One region of the Janthinobacterium sp. SUN100 genome, then DNA from elsewhere that is predicted to be linked to it. Evidence: predicted binding sites of a transcription regulator. Region 1 holds the regulator's gene; the other holds the start of a gene.
The links. Region 1 encodes LexA, which represses DNA repair genes until DNA is damaged. Its sites were predicted from a motif close to ACTGTATNNNNATACAGT; they were not measured.
Positions count from the first base shown of each region.

Region 2: the regulator LexA is predicted to act here: its motif matches at 4,744-4,761, upstream of imuA (translesion DNA synthesis-associated protein ImuA).

Region 1 is NZ_JAPUBU010000001.1:2,122,841-2,130,722, forward strand. Features, by position in the region: gene O0881_RS09330 (replicative DNA helicase) at 1-1,116, opposite strand, end outside; gene rplI (50S ribosomal protein L9) at 1,252-1,707, opposite strand; gene rpsR (30S ribosomal protein S18) at 1,735-2,025, opposite strand; gene priB (primosomal replication protein N) at 2,051-2,350, opposite strand; gene rpsF (30S ribosomal protein S6) at 2,371-2,760, opposite strand; gene lexA (transcriptional repressor LexA) at 3,036-3,671, shown strand; gene O0881_RS09360 (cystathionine gamma-synthase family protein) at 3,742-4,983, opposite strand; gene purF (amidophosphoribosyltransferase) at 5,027-6,550, opposite strand; gene O0881_RS09370 (CvpA family protein) at 6,589-7,077, opposite strand; gene O0881_RS09375 (SPOR domain-containing protein) at 7,098-7,882, opposite strand, start outside.
Region 2 is NZ_JAPUBU010000001.1:2,253,845-2,261,726, reverse strand. Features, by position in the region: gene O0881_RS09930 (MFS transporter) at 1-1,121, shown strand, start outside; gene O0881_RS09925 (GNAT family N-acetyltransferase) at 1,205-3,244, shown strand; gene O0881_RS09920 (putative Na+/H+ antiporter) at 3,311-4,576, opposite strand; gene imuA (translesion DNA synthesis-associated protein ImuA) at 4,782-5,492, shown strand; gene O0881_RS09910 (DNA polymerase Y family protein) at 5,422-6,909, shown strand; gene O0881_RS09905 (glutathione S-transferase N-terminal domain-containing protein) at 6,989-7,693, shown strand; gene O0881_RS09900 (alpha/beta hydrolase) at 7,778-7,882, shown strand, end outside.

The DNA of each region.
Region 1 (7,882 bases):
CTGGGACAGCGCAATCACGGGGCAACCGAGTTCTTTCGCCAGGCCTTTCAATCCTCGTGAAATCTCGGAAATCTCCGTGGCGCGGTTGTCGCCCGGCGTATTGGCCGACATCAGCTGCAAGTAATCGACGATGATCAGACCCAGCTTGCCGCATTGACGCGACAAACGGCGCGAGCGGGCGCGCAACTCGATGGAATTCAAGGCCGGCGTTTCATCGATGTACAACTGCGCGTCGTTCATCTTCTGGATCGCATTCGTCAGGCGCGGCCAGTCTTCGTCGTTCAGGCGGCCCGTGCGCAGGCGATGCTGGTCGAGCTGTCCGACGGAGCCGAGCATACGCATGGCCAGCTGGGCGCCGCCCATCTCCATCGAGAACACGGCCACGGGCAAGCCGCTGTCGATGGCCACGTTTTCGCCGATGTTGACGGAAAACGCCGTCTTGCCCATCGATGGACGTCCTGCCACGATCACCAGGTCGCCCGGCTGCAGACCGGAGGTCATGCGGTCGAGGTCGATGAAACCGGTGGGCACGCCCGTGATTTCACTCTGGTTGTCGCGGCTGTACAGTTCGTCGATGCGCTCGACCACCTGCGTCAGCAGGGGCTGGATGGCGGTCCAGCCCTGGGCGCCGCGCGCGCCCTCTTCGGCGATGGCGAAAATCTTCGATTCGGCCTCGTCAAGCATCTGCTTGACTTCCTTGCCCTGCGGGCTGAAGGCCGTGCCGGAGATATCGTCGGCGACGGTAATGAGTTTACGCAGCACGCCGCGGTCGCGCACGATCTCGGCGTAGCGCCGGATGTTCGCGGCCGATGGCGTGTTTTGCGCCATGGCGTTCAGGTAAGCGAGTCCGCCCACATCATCGGCCTTGCCGAGCTGGGTCAGGGTTTCAAAAACAGTAATGACATCGGCTGGCTTGGAAGCGTTAACCATCTTGACGATTTGCTCGAAGATGATGCGATGGTCATAGCGATAGAAATCCTCCGCATGCATGAAGTCGGCGATGCGGTCATATGCGGCATTGTCGCGCAGCAGACCACCGATAACGGATTGTTCTGCTTCGATCGAATGCGGCGGAATACGGAGGGAATCCAGTTGCGGATCAGAGGGGGCGTTCATGGCGCGAATTATACCCGCTTCGGCGTGCTGGCAAAAATAAAGGGCTGAAATTGAGCGAAAAAAAGGCCACAAAAAAGCCGGGCGAACCCGGCTTTTCATAGTGCGGCAACGCTTGCGGGCCAGGCCCGCAGACGATTACGCGTTCGCGTCTGGAACGACAGCGATAACAACTTCCACAACCACGTCGGTATGCAGAGCAACCGAAACGTTGTGCTCGCCAACGATCTTCAGCGGGCCGGTAGGCATACGGATTTGTGCTTTTTCAACAGCAAAACCTTGCTTGGTCAGCGCTTCAGCGATGTCGAAGTTGGTGACGGAACCGAACAGACGGCCATCAACACCAGCTTTTTGAGCAACTTGAACGGTCAGGCCGCTCAGTTTTTCGCCCTGGGCTTGCGATGCGGCCAGTTTAGCGGCAGCAGCTTTTTCCAGTTCGGCGCGCTTGACTTCGAATTCAGCCACAGCGGTTGCCGTAGCACGACGTGCCAGGCGTTGCGGGATCAGGAAGTTACGTGCGTAACCGTCTTTGACTTTGACGACTTCGCCGAGGTTACCGACGTTAACAACTTTTTCTAACAGAATGATTTGCATAGTTCTTCTCCAGGAATATCTGACCGATTAAGCGTGGTGCAGATCGGTGTATGGCAGCAGCGCGAGGAAGCGAGCGCGCTTGATTGCGGTGTCAACTTGGCGCTGGTAGTGCGCTTTGGTACCGGTCAGGCGTGCTGGCATGATCTTGCCGTTTTCTTGGACGAAGTCTTTCAGCGTGTCGACGTCTTTGTAGTCGACTTGCTCAACGTGAGCTGCGGTGAAGCGGCAGAACTTCTTGCGTTTGAACAACGGGTTTTGCTGTTTGCGTTTTTCTTTAAGCTTGAGCTTATTTTTGTCGAACTTTTTACCGAATGCCATGTCAGGCTCCTGTATCTAAAATGCGCTAGTCAGAATTGACTGCACTAAAATCAATGATGTGAAACACCAAACTCTTGCTGTTGCGGCTCTTCCTGGCCAGGAAACCCGTGAACTGATACACCCCGCCCAAGCTTGCCTGGCTGAACCGGCCTGAGATTTCGCCAGCGGCTAGCGCGGCAACATCAAACTCGGTCAAACGGGCAATCCCTGCTTCCATCTGCTGCGAACTGTGTTGCAATACTGCATTCACAATCGGCAGCCCTGCCGGGGTATAGCGCAATATTTCGCGCTCAGCAATGATGGCGGTTACTTGTAGCTGGTTCAGCGCACGATCCTGGTCAAGAATTAAGCTGCTGCTGCGGCTGGAGCGGCTGCTGGTGCTTCGGTGCGGTGGCTTTTGGCCGCGTCTTCGCGTTGTACCGATTTCATCATCGGCGAAGGAGCTGTTTCAGCTTTCTTCATTTTAACGGTCAGGTGACGCAACACGGCATCATTGAATTTGAATGCTGTTTCCAACTCGACCAGGGTCTCGTTGTCGCATTCGATGTTCAGGCAGATGTAGTGTGCTTTAGGCAGCTTTTGGATCGAGTAAGCCATTTGACGGCGGCCCCAATCTTCCACGCGGTGAACCGAACCGCCGCGGGTGGTTACGCTGGCTTTGTAGCGTTCGATCATCGCGGGCACTTGCTCGCTTTGGTCCGGATGGACGATAAAGACTATTTCATAATGACGCATGCAAACTCCTTCAGGTCGGATTGATAATCGCCCACCCCGGCGTCAAGACGGGTGTGGGAAGGTCAGCCGAAGATTATAACCGCCTTTTGCAAACGTTTCAATCATTCCTTCCACATGGGCCCGAAAAGCCCGCGCGCCACCGTGCTTTCCGCCCGTGGACAAGTATTTCTTGCGAAATTCGCCCAAAACACGGAAATCCCCTTGCATAGTGGGCGATACTGTACAAAAATACAGACTGTTCATATAGACAGCATTTTAGTATGCACCCACCGCTCATGATCAAGCTGACAGCACGACAAGAACAAATCCTGAACCTGATCAAGGACGCGATTGAAAACACGGGCTTCCCTCCCACCCGTGCCGAAATCGCCAATGAACTGGGTTTCAAATCGGCCAACGCGGCCGAAGAGCATTTGCAGGCCCTGGCCCGCAAGGGCGCGATCGAGATTTCGCCCGGCACCTCGCGCGGCATCCGCCTGATTGGCGCCGCCGCCGAAGCGCTGCCATCGAAGGTGCCGGCAGCGCTGCTGATGTCGCTGCCCCTGATCGGCCGGGTAGCGGCCGGTTCGCCCATCCTGGCGCAGGAAAACCTGGAAGCGAGCTACAACGTGGACCCGGCCCTGTTTTCGGCCAAGCCCGACTTCCTGCTGAAGGTGCGCGGCTGGTCCATGCGCGACGCCGGCATCATGGATGGCGATTTATTGGCTGTCAAGAAGGTCGACAGCGCCAAGAATGGCCAGATCGTCGTGGCCCGCATCGGCGACGAAGTCACCGTCAAGCGCTACAAGAAGACGGGTTCCGTCATCGAATTGCTACCGGAAAACCCGGACTTCAAGGTGATTACCGTGTCGCCGGAAGATGAGTTTGCACTGGAAGGGCTGGCTGTCGGCCTGATGCGCAGCTGGCATTAAATCACTGCAGCTAAAGAAAGGGCCGCAACAGCATGACTGTTGCGGCCCTTTCTACATGCTGCGCGGCTGTTTAGGCGTCCAGCGCGTTTTTGAAGTCGTCCAGCAAATCGGCCTCATCCTCGATGCCGACGGAGACGCGGATCAGCGACTCGGCGATGCCCATGCTGGCGCGCCGCTCGGCACCCATCTCATAGAAAATCGTGTGGGCGACGGGAATGACGAGGGTGCGCGTGTCGCCGAGATTGCTCGCTGGAATGGCAAGATTGAGACGATTGAGGAAATCGAAGCAGTCGATGCCGTCCTTTAATTCAAAGCTGAACAGCGAGCCATAGCTGCGGAACAAGTCCGTCGCCAGCGCGTGCTGCGGGTGCGACGCCAGGCCCGGGTAATGCACGGCCGCCACTCTCGGGTCGGCGGCCAGCATGGTGGCCAGCGCCAGGGCGTTCGAACAGGTGCGGTCCATGCGCAAGGCCATGGTTTCCGCGCCGACGGCGATATGGTGCGCCGCTTCCGGCCCCAGGGAGGCGCCAAAGTCGCGCAAGGCCTTGGCGCGGATTTGCGCGATGCCCCACTGCGCGGGCGCCGCCTTCTTGTAATTCTCGAAGATGTTCGGATACTGCGCCCAGTCGAACACGCCCGTATCCGTCAAGCTGCCGCCCAGCGCATTGCCGTGGCCGCCGATGGATTTCGTCAAGGCATTGACCACCAGGCCCGCGCCCACGGCTTTGGGACGGAACAAGTATGGCGTCGTCATCGTATTGTCGACGATGTACAGGATGCCCTTCTCGCGGCACAAGTCACCGATCTTCTTCAGGTCGGCGATCTGCGTGCGCGGATTCGCAATAGTTTCCACGAAAACAATCCGCGTGGCCGGCGTGATGGCGGCAGCCACATTGGCCACGTCGGTGGCGTCAACGAACGACACGGCGATGCCCTGCCCCGTCACCGTTTGCCACAGGCTGTTGGTATTGCCAAACAAAAAGGCCGACGATACGACATGGTCGCCCGCGCGCAGCAAGGATTGCACCACGGCACCGATGGCGCCCATGCCGGTGGCGAAGCACAGGGTCGCCACGCCGTCTTCCATCTTGTTGACCTTGTCTTCCAGCGCGGAAACGGTCGGGTTGCCCTGGCGGCCATAGCGAAAACCCGGTTCCTTGCCCTGGAACACGGAAGCGAGCTGGCGCGCATCGGCGTAACCAAAGGCAACGGAAGTGTGCACGGGCTTGTGCAGGGAGCCATGTTCGATGCCCTTGCGGCGATCGTTATGCAGGATGGTGGTGGTAAAGCCGTAGTTTTTTTTATCGTTCATGATCGCGGAGAAAAAAATGCCCGGCATCGGCCGGGCAGCTTACTTATGCTTCTGTTGTCGCCAGGTTCAGGTTCAGCTGGGAACGCGGCGTATCTTCGGGCGCTGCCGCCTTCGGATGGTGACGCGCATATTCCAGGCGGTCCAGGTATTCCTGCGACACGTCGCCCGTCACGTACACGCCATCGAAGCACGAAGCCTCGAAGTTGGTCAGGGCCGGGTTGACGTCGGCGATAGCCTGTTTCAGCGCGCCGATATCCTGGTACACGAGGTAATCGGCCGTGATTTCACGGCACACTTCTTCCGTCGTGCGGCCGTAGGCGATCAGTTCGTCGCGCGTCGGCATGTCGATGCCATACACGTTCGGGTAGATCACCGGCGGCGCGGCCGAAGCGAAGATGACCTTCGTCGCGCCCGCTTCACGCGCCATCTGCACGATTTCACGGCTGGTGGTGCCGCGCACGATGGAATCGTCGACCAGCAGCACCACTTTATCCTTGAATTCGGACGGAATCGCGTTGAGCTTCTGGCGCACGGATTTCTTGCGCGCCGCCTGGCCCGGCATGATGAAGGTGCGGCCGATGTAGCGGTTCTTGATGAAGCCTTCGCGGTACTCGATGTTCAGCGCCATGGCCAGCTGGATGGCGGCCGGACGCGAGGAATCGGGAATCGGCATGACCACGTCGATATGTACGCCAGGCAATTCAGCGCGGATCTTTTCGGCCAGGTACTCGCCCATTTTCAGGCGCGTGGCGTACACGGAGGCGCCGTCGATGACGGAATCGGGACGGGCCAGGTAGACGAATTCGAATACGCACGGGTTCAGGCTGGCATTGTCGGCGCACTGGGCGCTGTGCAATTGCTTGTCAGCATCGATGAAGACGGCTTCGCCGGGACCGATATCGCGCACGAAACGGAAGCCCATGCCTTCCAGGGCCACGGATTCGGAAGCGATCAGGTATTCGGGACCCTGCTCCGTTTCATTGATGCCCAGGCACAGCGGACGGATGCCATGCGGGTCGCGGAAGGCCAGCAAGCCCACGCCGGCGATCTGCGCCACGGCAGCGTAGCCGCCCTTGACGCGGCGGTTCAGCACGGTGACGGCCTTGAAGATGGCTTCCGGGTCCAGATTCAGGCCCGTCGTCGCTTCCTGGATTTCATGCGCCAGCACGTTGAGCAGCACTTCCGAATCGGAATCGGTATTGATGTGGCGGCGGTCGTTCTTGAACATTTCCAGCTTCAACTGTTCCCAGTTGGTCAGGTTGCCATTGTGCGCCAGGGTGATGCCGAACGGCGCATTCACATAGAACGGCTGTGCTTCCTCTTCGCTCGACGAACCGGCCGTCGGGTAGCGGCAATGGCCGATGCCCGTCGTACCTTGCAGCGAACGCATGTTGCGCGTACGGAAGACGTCACGCACGAGGCCATTGGCCTTGTGCATGGAAAACATACTGCTGTGATTGGTCGCAATCCCTGCCGCGTCCTGACCGCGATGTTGCAGGAGCAACAATGCATCATAGAGCAATTGATTGACAGGTTGATGGGAAACGACGCCGACGATGCCACACATGGTGTGCTCCTAAACTGTGCTACTGATTTTAAAAAAATTCAAAATTTCACATGCTGCGCGTAAGCGGCAGGCAGATAAGGCTTGATGGCGCGCGCGCCCTGCTCCGCGAGCGGGCTGAGCTGCGCGTTTTTCCAGAATGGCTGCTGCGGTATGGACGTCATGCCACACAAGATGACGGCGGTCAGCACGATCACAAGGCCCCGCGCCACGCCGAACAGGCTGCCCAGGGCGCGGTCGGCCAGGCTCAGGCCCGTCACCTTGACCAGCGCGTCGACCGTCATGGACAGCAATCCCATCAAAATACGCACACCGATGAACAGCACCACGAAAGCCAGCAACAAACGGATGGCTTCGCCCGGCACGGCTTCCGGCAGGAATTTCGCCAGGGTGGCGCCATAGGCATTGGCAATGACAAAAGCCACGACCCAGCTGACCAATGACAGTATTTCCTTGACCAGGCCGCGCATCATGCTGATCAGCACGGACGTCACCAGCACAAACAGCACCAGGTAATCGAAAATCGTCACGCCCGTTCAGCCTTGCAACATCACGCCGGTACCAGGCTGCCGCCCAGGCCCAGCTTTTGCAGCTTGGCGCGGGTCTTTTCGGCGTCTTCGCGGCTGCCGAACGGTCCCACGCGCACGCGGATGCGTTCGCCCGCCGGGCTCGAGACTTTCTGCGTGTACGACTTGATGCCCGCTTCGCGCAGCTTGTCCTGCAATTCGTCGACCTTGTCCTGCGTCGCCAGCGCCGCCACCTGCACCACGAACTTGCCGCTGCCGGCGTCGTGCGCCTTGTCCTGCACCTTCTCTTGCGGCTTGTCCTGCGGCTTGCCTTCCAGGATGGCCAGCGCGCGCGCGGCATCGTCGGCCGATTGCGCCGGCTTGGCAGGCTTCGGCTCGGGCTTGGCTTCCGGTTTTACTTCATGCTTGGGCTCAGGCTTGGACTCGTGTTTCGGCTCGGCCTTGGGTTCCGGCTTGGTTTCGTGCTTCGGTTCCGGTTTTGGCTCCACCTTGACCGGCTTGGGCTCGGGTTTCGGTTCCACGTAGGCTGGCTTGACCGGCGCAGGCTGGACGGCGGCCAGCACGGGTGCCGGTGCAGGCGTCGGCTTGGCCGCAGGCGGCAGCGGCGCGTCGACGATCTCCTCGGACTGGTCCAGGCCATTCGATGCGGCCCGGACCGGAACGGCCGGCACGGGCGCCGGTGCAGGCGCTACGGCCTTTTCCTTCGACGGAATATCGATGGCGATATCGTTGAACGGCGCCTTCGGCTCGGAGTCGAGCAGCATCGGCAAGCCGACAGCTACGCCCAGGGCCAGGGCAATGGCCCCGA
Region 2 (7,882 bases), 130 kb from region 1:
CCATGCTGGGCATCGTCGGCGAGTTCCAGGCGGAGGCGAAATTCGTCCCCTTGTCCCTGAGCCTGTATCTGCTGGGCGGCAGTTCCCTGCAGATATTCCTGGGGCCCCTGGCCGACGCCATCGGCAAGCGCAAGCTCGTGTTGACCGGCAATACCTTGTTCCTGCTGGCCACCCTGGCGGTGCCATTGACCGCTTCGATCGAGCAATTTCTCGTCGCGCGTTTCATCCAGGGCATGGGCTGCTGCTTCATCTTCGTCGGCTATGCCATGATCCATGAACTGTTCGACGACATGGCGGCCGTCAAGCTGAGCAGCATTCTGTCGAGCACCACCATCCTCGCGCCCCTGGCCGGCCCCATCCTCGGCAGCGCCATCATCAGCCGGCTGGACTGGCGCTACGTGTTTTTCCTCTCCGGCCTGCTGGCGCTGCTGTCCTTGCTGGGCCTGTGCAAGACCATGCCGCGCACGCCGGCGCCGGTCGCTCGGCTGGACCTGGGCGCCATCGCGCGCAGCTATGGCGCCATTTTCAGCAATCGGCGCTTCATGTTCGGCATGTTCACGGCCGGGCTGGCCACCGTGCCCCTGACGGCCTGGATCGGCTTTTCGCCCCTCTTCGTGCTGCAGGAAATGGGCGCCTCCTACGCCACGTATATCGCGCTGCAATGCGTGATCTTGTCCGGTTTCGTTCTCAGCAGCATCGCCATCCAGCGCCTGCGCCAGGATTTCCCCCTCGTGTCCCTGCTGCGCCTGGGCGGGCTGATCGCGGCCGCCGGCATGCTGGGCGCCGGTGCAGGCCGCCATCACGTCGACGTGTTTGCGGCCTGCATGTTTGTCTATTCCATCGGCTTCGGCCTGTTCAACGGCGCCCTGATCCGCAGCGCGATCACGGCCAGCAAGGAATCGATGACCTTGACGACGGCCGCCATGAGCTTGCTGTACTGCATTTATCTGTCCGCCTGGCTGCAGCTGTACAACGTGCTGTGCCAGCGCTTCGGCTATGCGCTGGAAACGTATGCGCTGCTGAATATCCCCGTCATCGTGGTCATCACGGCCTGCCTGCTGCTGTTTACACGGGGCATGGCGGGGCGCCGGGAAAGCGAGGTGCTGCTCGCCCGGCACTGATGGCGCAACGATGCGCATGTTGTCGACCTTGTTTTATCTCCTGCGACGTTTATTGACACTCTCCTGCGGAAAATGGTGCGCCCATGAAAATAGATGACCTGGCCTCGAAACACGATCAAGCAAAGATTTTCAACCTGGAATACGAGTTTCGCATCAACCGGCTGAAACTCGATTACATCACCCTGGCCGATGTCAGGCCGGCTGGCAGCGACCTGGAGCAATTGGCCGCGGAGCACCAGGCGGGCATCGCCGCCCTGCGCAGCTTCGTCGCCCTGAACTTCAACCATTTCAATGCGGCAAGCTGTTCCTCGCTCAGCTGCATCCCCACGCGCGCGCTCGGCGAGGACGAGCGCTACCTGCACCGCATCTGGATGGGCGGACCCCTGCCGGCCATCGCCTGCGAGGCGATCCAGCAGTGGGGCGCGGCGCTCGACGACGTGCGCTGCAACGGCGGCGCGCCGTATGTTTCCATCCTGTGGGTGTGGGATGCGCAGCAGCTGCGCGATGACGAGCGCTTCAGCCCCACGGGCGGCGCCGGGCGCTACACGATAGGCCGCTACGACATCGGCGGCACGACCCTGCATATCAATTCGCTGCGCGCGCTGGCGCTGGACTTCGCGCCGGCCCGCTTCGATATCCTCGATACCCTGCATACGCAGCGCTATTTCGCCACCTTGTCCGATTATTTCCGCATCCTCATCATGTGCGAATACGGCGGCCTGTATATGGATGTCGATACGATCCCGCACAATCCGGCGACGATTTTCCTGATGAAGCCGGAAGTGCCCGATTATTTCCAGCGCATGGATGATGACAGCGAAGAGCGCCGGCACGTCAGCTGGATGAATCTGTTTCTCGATGAAACGGGCATGCTGATCGCCAAGAAGAACGATGCGGCGCTGCGTGTGATCCAGCGCAATGTGAACCGCGCGTATGCGGACATCGACCAGCAGATTCCCCGTTCCTGCCCGCAATTCGAGGCGCGGCTGTTCGGCCAGTTTTATGCCGAATGGAAGAAAAACCTGGGCGTGACCCTGCTCAGCCATGCCGAGTTTTACCAGCGCTACTGCGTGCTGTATGACGGCGCGCGGGAAGCGGTGGCGGGCGGCATCCGCGGCATGCGCTTGCTGGACGATATCATTACCGACATGCACATCCCCTTGAGCGACGAGGAACGGCGCGCGTATGCGCGCTGCGTGGCGCGGCTCGACGAAATCGGCTGGCAACTCGACGATCCTTTGATCTTGCCCAATATCGTCGACGTGTTCGATATCGAGGAAGTGCCGCGCATGGCGTATGCTGCCCAATTGCGGGCGGATATCGAGCATTTCCACTATTACTCGGTGCTGTCGGACGATCCGCAGCTCGATCGCGTGAATGACGTTTTTTGCCGTTACCTGCTGGCCCATCGTTCGCAGCATATTGCCGCCGGCAACTTTTGGCGCCCCACCGTGGGCCGCCACGGCAGCCGCATGCCGGCCGCCGGCGATACCGCCCCGTCCGGCGACGAAGTTCAGGCTCAGGCGGGCCTGCTGTCGCATGCGCCGCTCACGCTGGTGCCGGGCGAGTTGCTGGGCGACGAGGCGAAGAACCGCATGGCCAAATTGCTGTTTGCCACCAGCTACCTGGAATACTGTTCGTTCGGCAATAAACTCAATCTGCAGTTCGTCGAATTGCAGCGGCGGCAGAACATCGACCCGTATCTGGCGCACATCCACGGCCTGCATGACGAGGACGGGCGTTTCATCGGCTTCTTTACGGCCGCGACGATGGACGAGTTCCAGGCTTGCGGCGCCGTCTCGTATTACCGCGATGACATGAAGGCGCTCGACGATGCGTATGACGCCTTCGTGCTCGCGCATGCGCGCGCCGACGACTGTTTCGTCAGCAGTTTGGCCATCGACGAAAAATACCGGGGGCAGGGCCTGTTCCGGCAAATGTTCCACGAAATCCGCGACCTGTCCAGCCGCAAGGGCTGCGCGCGCATCACCTTGACGGTGTGGGAAAAGAGCGAAGCGCTGCAAGTGTATCTGCACAAGGGTTTTCGCAGCGTGGGCACGTTCGACTATGCCTACAGCCTGTTCTATGACCGGCTGCATTTCCTCGTGTATGAAGGAAACTGAGGAAGGTAACTGAGGAGGGAAAACGAGGGAGAACAGGGGCGGCCGGCAGCCGCCCCGTGTAGTGTTTTACAGGGCCAGGAAGGCCAGGCCCGCCACGGCCGTCGGCAGCAGGGCGCCCGCCAGCAGGCCGACGGCGCCGATCGATTCATCCTTGAAGCCGCGGCGCAGCAGGGCCACGCCGGCCGGGTTCGGCGCATTGGCGATGACGGTCAGGCCGCCACCGGCCACGGCGCCGGCCATCAGCATGTATTTCGCTTCGTCCGTCATGCCGACGATCAGCGAACCGAGGTAGGTGAGGGCCGCATTGTCGGTAATCGCCGTCAAGCCCAGGGCGCCGAAGAACAGGGCCAGCGGTTTCAGGCTGGAAACGATGGGCTGCAGCCACCATTGCTGCATGCCGCCCAGCACCACCAGGCCACCGAGGAAGAAGCCGACCAGCAAGCCTTCCTTGAGGATCAGCGGGCTTTGATAGCGCTCATACGCCTGCACGAAGCCGAGGAAGAACAGGAACAGGCCGATGAACAGCACGGGATGGTGCGCCAGGGTGACGACGCCGGCCAGCACGATCATGTGCACCAGGCTGACGGCCAGCGGCACTTTCGGTGCTTCCACTTCGCCAGCCTTCGGCTTGATGTCGGAGGTGTTGCTATGCAGATATTTGCGCAGCAATATGCTCACGCCCGTGGCGTTGACCAGCACGGCGATGGCGGCCTTCCAGCCGAAGTGGGTGGCCATGTAGGCGCTGTCCCAGTTCCACGTGGTGGCCACCATCAGCACGGGCGGCGCCGCGTACGAGGTGAGGGTGCCGCCGATGGAAACGTTGACGAAGAGCACACCCAGCGCGCCGTATTTCAGCCATTCAGGGATGCCCGGGCGGAAGATTTGCGGCGCCAGCATCAGCGCGGCCAGGGTCATGGCGGCCGGTTCCGTGATCAGGGAGCCCGTCAGGGGCACGAGCGCCAGGCCCAGCCAGACGAGGGCCAGTTCCGTGCGCAGCGGCATCACGCGCGCCACGCCTTTCAATAGGCGCTGCACGGCGTCGAGCACGGGGCGTGAGGCGGCCACGACCATGACGACAAAGACGAACAGCGGCTCCGTGTAATGGCGCGACTCGGCATACTCGATGGCCGCATCGCCGCCCGAGACAAAGGCCATGATGATGATCAAAATGAAAGCCCAGAAGCCGAACACGACTTCCACTTCGCCCAGCAAATGCAGCAAGCCCGCATGGCGGGGATGGCGCCGCGATAATGTTTCAAACGACTTGGCGGCGAAGGTGTGGATGAGCGCGAGGCCGAAGACGATGGCGCTGATGAGTTGGATGGTGGTCAAATGCGTTTCCTTATGGACGGAGGAAGCCGCCCGGTGCATTGCCGAGCGGTAAGGAGAGTGCTTATGGTACAGCAATCGATGTGAAAAACGGTGTTTTTCGGACGTCGCGGGACGGCCCCCGGATGGGGATGCGCAGATATGCCTTGCCAAAAGGGGGACTGGATAGTACTGTATATGCATACAGTATCCATCTTCATATTCAATTATGCAACATTCCCAATTGATGGCCTCGCCGGAAGCCTTGCACCCGTCCCTGTGGCGCGCATCGCAGCTGGGGCAGGGCGCCACGCGCTGCCTGGACACGGGCTTTGCCGCCCTGTCCGCGCAACTGCCCGGCGGCGGCTGGCCCTGCGGCAGCCTCATCGATCTGCTGGTGCAGCAGCCGGGCAGCGGCGAAGTGCGGCTGCTGGCGCCCGCGCTGGCGCAACTGCCGGGTTTGCCCATCGTGCTGCTGCAGCCGCCCCACCCGCCGCAGGCGCTGGCCCTGGCCGCGCATGGGCTGGCGCCGTCGCAACTGCTGTGGCTCAAGAGCGCCGGCAGCAAGGATGCCCTGTGGGCGGCAGAAAACATCTTGCGCAGCGGCACGTGCGGCGCCTTGCTGTTCTGGCAGCCGCACGTGCGCGCCGACAGCCTGCGCCGCCTGCACCTGGCCGCGCAGTCCGGCAACACCCTGTTCTGCATGCTGCGCCCCTTGCACGGCGCGCAGGATGCGTCGCCGGCGCCGCTGCGCCTGTCCGTGCGCCCGGCCGCCGGCGGCATCGAGATCGGCTTCATCAAGCGCCGGGGACCGCAGCGCGACGCGCCCTTGTTCCTGCCCCTGCAACCTCCTTCATTACTGCTACGCCATGCGACTCTGGATCGGCCTGTACCTGCCCCGGCTCCCGTTCGAAGTGTTTTGCCCGCGCTGGTCGTCTGACCTTCTCGGCGTGGTGCTGGAGCAGGAGCAAGTGATGGCCGTGTCGCCGCTGGCGCGGGCGGCGGGCATCCGGCCGGGCATGCGCCGCGCGGGCGCGCTGATGCTGGCGCCGCAGGCGCGCCTGCACGAGCGCTCTTTGGCACTGGAGGCGCAGGCGCTGCAAGCGGTGGCGCTGGCGCTGCTGCAATATTCGCCGCTGGTGGCGCAGGGCGAGGAAGCGACCCTGCTCGTCGACGCGGGCGCCAGCCTGCGCCTGTTCGGCGGCGTGCGGGCCCTGTGCCGGCAGATTGCGGCCAGCTTGCGCGCGCTGGGCTACACGGCCCAGCTGTCGTGCGCCCCCACGGCGCGCGGCGCCTGGCTGCTGGCGCGCGCCGGGACGCGCCGGGGCCGGACATTGAGCATGGCCAGCCTGGTGCGCCGTCTCGACGGCTTGCCATGCGCCTTGCTGCCGCCCGCGCGCCCCTGGCTGGAATGGCTGGACGGCATCGGCTGCCGCACCCTGGGGCAGTTGCGCCATTTGCCGCGGCCCGGCTTGCAGCGCCGCTGCGGCGGGGCCTTGCTCGACATGCTCGACGATGCGCATGGCCACGGCACGGAACTGTACCTGTGGCTCGAAGCGCCGCCCACGTTTTGCGCCAGCCTGGAACTGTTCGACCGCGTGGAGCACGCGGAAGCGCTGCTGTTCGGCGCGCGCCGCCTGCTGCAGCAAATGACGGGCTGGTTGTGCGCGCGGCAATTCGCCGTCGAACGCATCCAATTGCTGCTGGCGCACGAGCGGGGCAGGGTGGCGCGCCAGCCCACCGTCATCGACCTGGCCCTGGGCGAGGCCGTCTGGCGCGACGAGCATTTATTGCGCTTGCTCAAGGAACGCCTGGCGCAGCTGGTGCTGGACGCGCCCGTGATCGGCCTCACCCTGGAAGCGCTGCAGGTGCAGCCGATGGCGCCGCCCAGCGACACCCTGTTTCCCGAGCCGGGCGGCACGCCGCAGGAGCGCCAGCGCTTGCTGGAATTGCTGGTGGCGCGCCTGGGCGCCGAGAATGTCTTGCAGGCGGCGCCGCGCGCCGATTACCGGCCCGAGGCGGCCAACCAGTGGCTGCCGCTGCCGGCCAGGCCAGGCGTACAAAACGCGCAGCCGGACTTGCCGCCCGGCTTGTCCGGCATGCCCCGTCCCGGCTGGCTGCTGGCCCAGCCCATCGCCCTCCTGATGCGCGAACACCGGCCGTTTTATGGCTCGCCGTTGAAAATGGTGTCCGTCGCCGAACGCATTGAGGCGGGCTGGTGGGGGCAGTCGCAGGCGCGCGATTATTTCATTGCCGAAGGACTCGATCACGCCCATTACTGGGTTTACCGCGAACGCATCGCCGGCAGCGGAGAAGATGCCGCGCCGCGCTGGTTTTTGCATGGCTTGTTTGGCTGAATGCGTTGTCCTGCTGAAACTGTCATGCTTGGCTATACTTGCCTGCTTGTGCCACGTCATACACCTCAAAAGGATTTCCATGTCCCAACTCTCCGACTTCCCCATCACCCAAAAATGGCCTGCCCGGCACCCCGAGCGCTTGCAGCTGTACTCGCTGCCGACGCCGAACGGCATCAAGGTCTCCATCCTGCTGGAAGAGCTGGGCCTGGCGTACGAGCCGCACCTGGTCAGCTTCGAGCAAAACGACCAGCTGTCGCCCGCCTTCCTGTCACTCAATCCGAACAACAAGATTCCCGCCATTCTCGACCCGGACGGCCCCGATGGCAAGCCGCTGGCCCTGTTCGAGTCGGGCGCCATCCTGCTGTACCTGGCCGAGAAAACGGGCAAGTTCATCCCGCAGGAAGCGGGCTTGCGCTATGAAACGATCCAATGGCTGATGTTCCAGATGGGCGGTATCGGCCCCATGTTTGGCCAGGTGGGCTTCTTCCACAAATTCGCCGGCAAGGATTACGAGGACAAGCGGCCGCTGGAACGCTATATCGGCGAGGCGAAGCGCCTGCTGGGCGTGCTCGAGCAGCGCCTGCAGGGCCGCGACTGGATCATGGGGAGCCAGTACACGATTGCCGACATCGCCATCTTCCCGTGGGTGCGCTGCCTGGTGGGTTTCTATGGCGCGGGCGACCTCGTCGGCTTTGCCAACTTCCCGAACGTGCAGCGCGCGCTGGACGCCTTCCTGGCCAGGCCAGCCGTTGCCAGGGGCGTGGATATTCCCAAGCGTGATTGAAGCTTGCCAGCCGCCAGCGGCGGCGGCCGGGCGGCGCTACAATGCGCCTTCGGCCGCCCTGCGCGGCAGCTTTGATCTGAGACAATGAAATCCACCCGGCAAGATTTTCCCGGCGCGCACGGCCATGTGCTGGCGGCGCGGATCGATGCGCCTGACGGCGCCATCCGCGCCTATGCGCTGTTCGCCCAC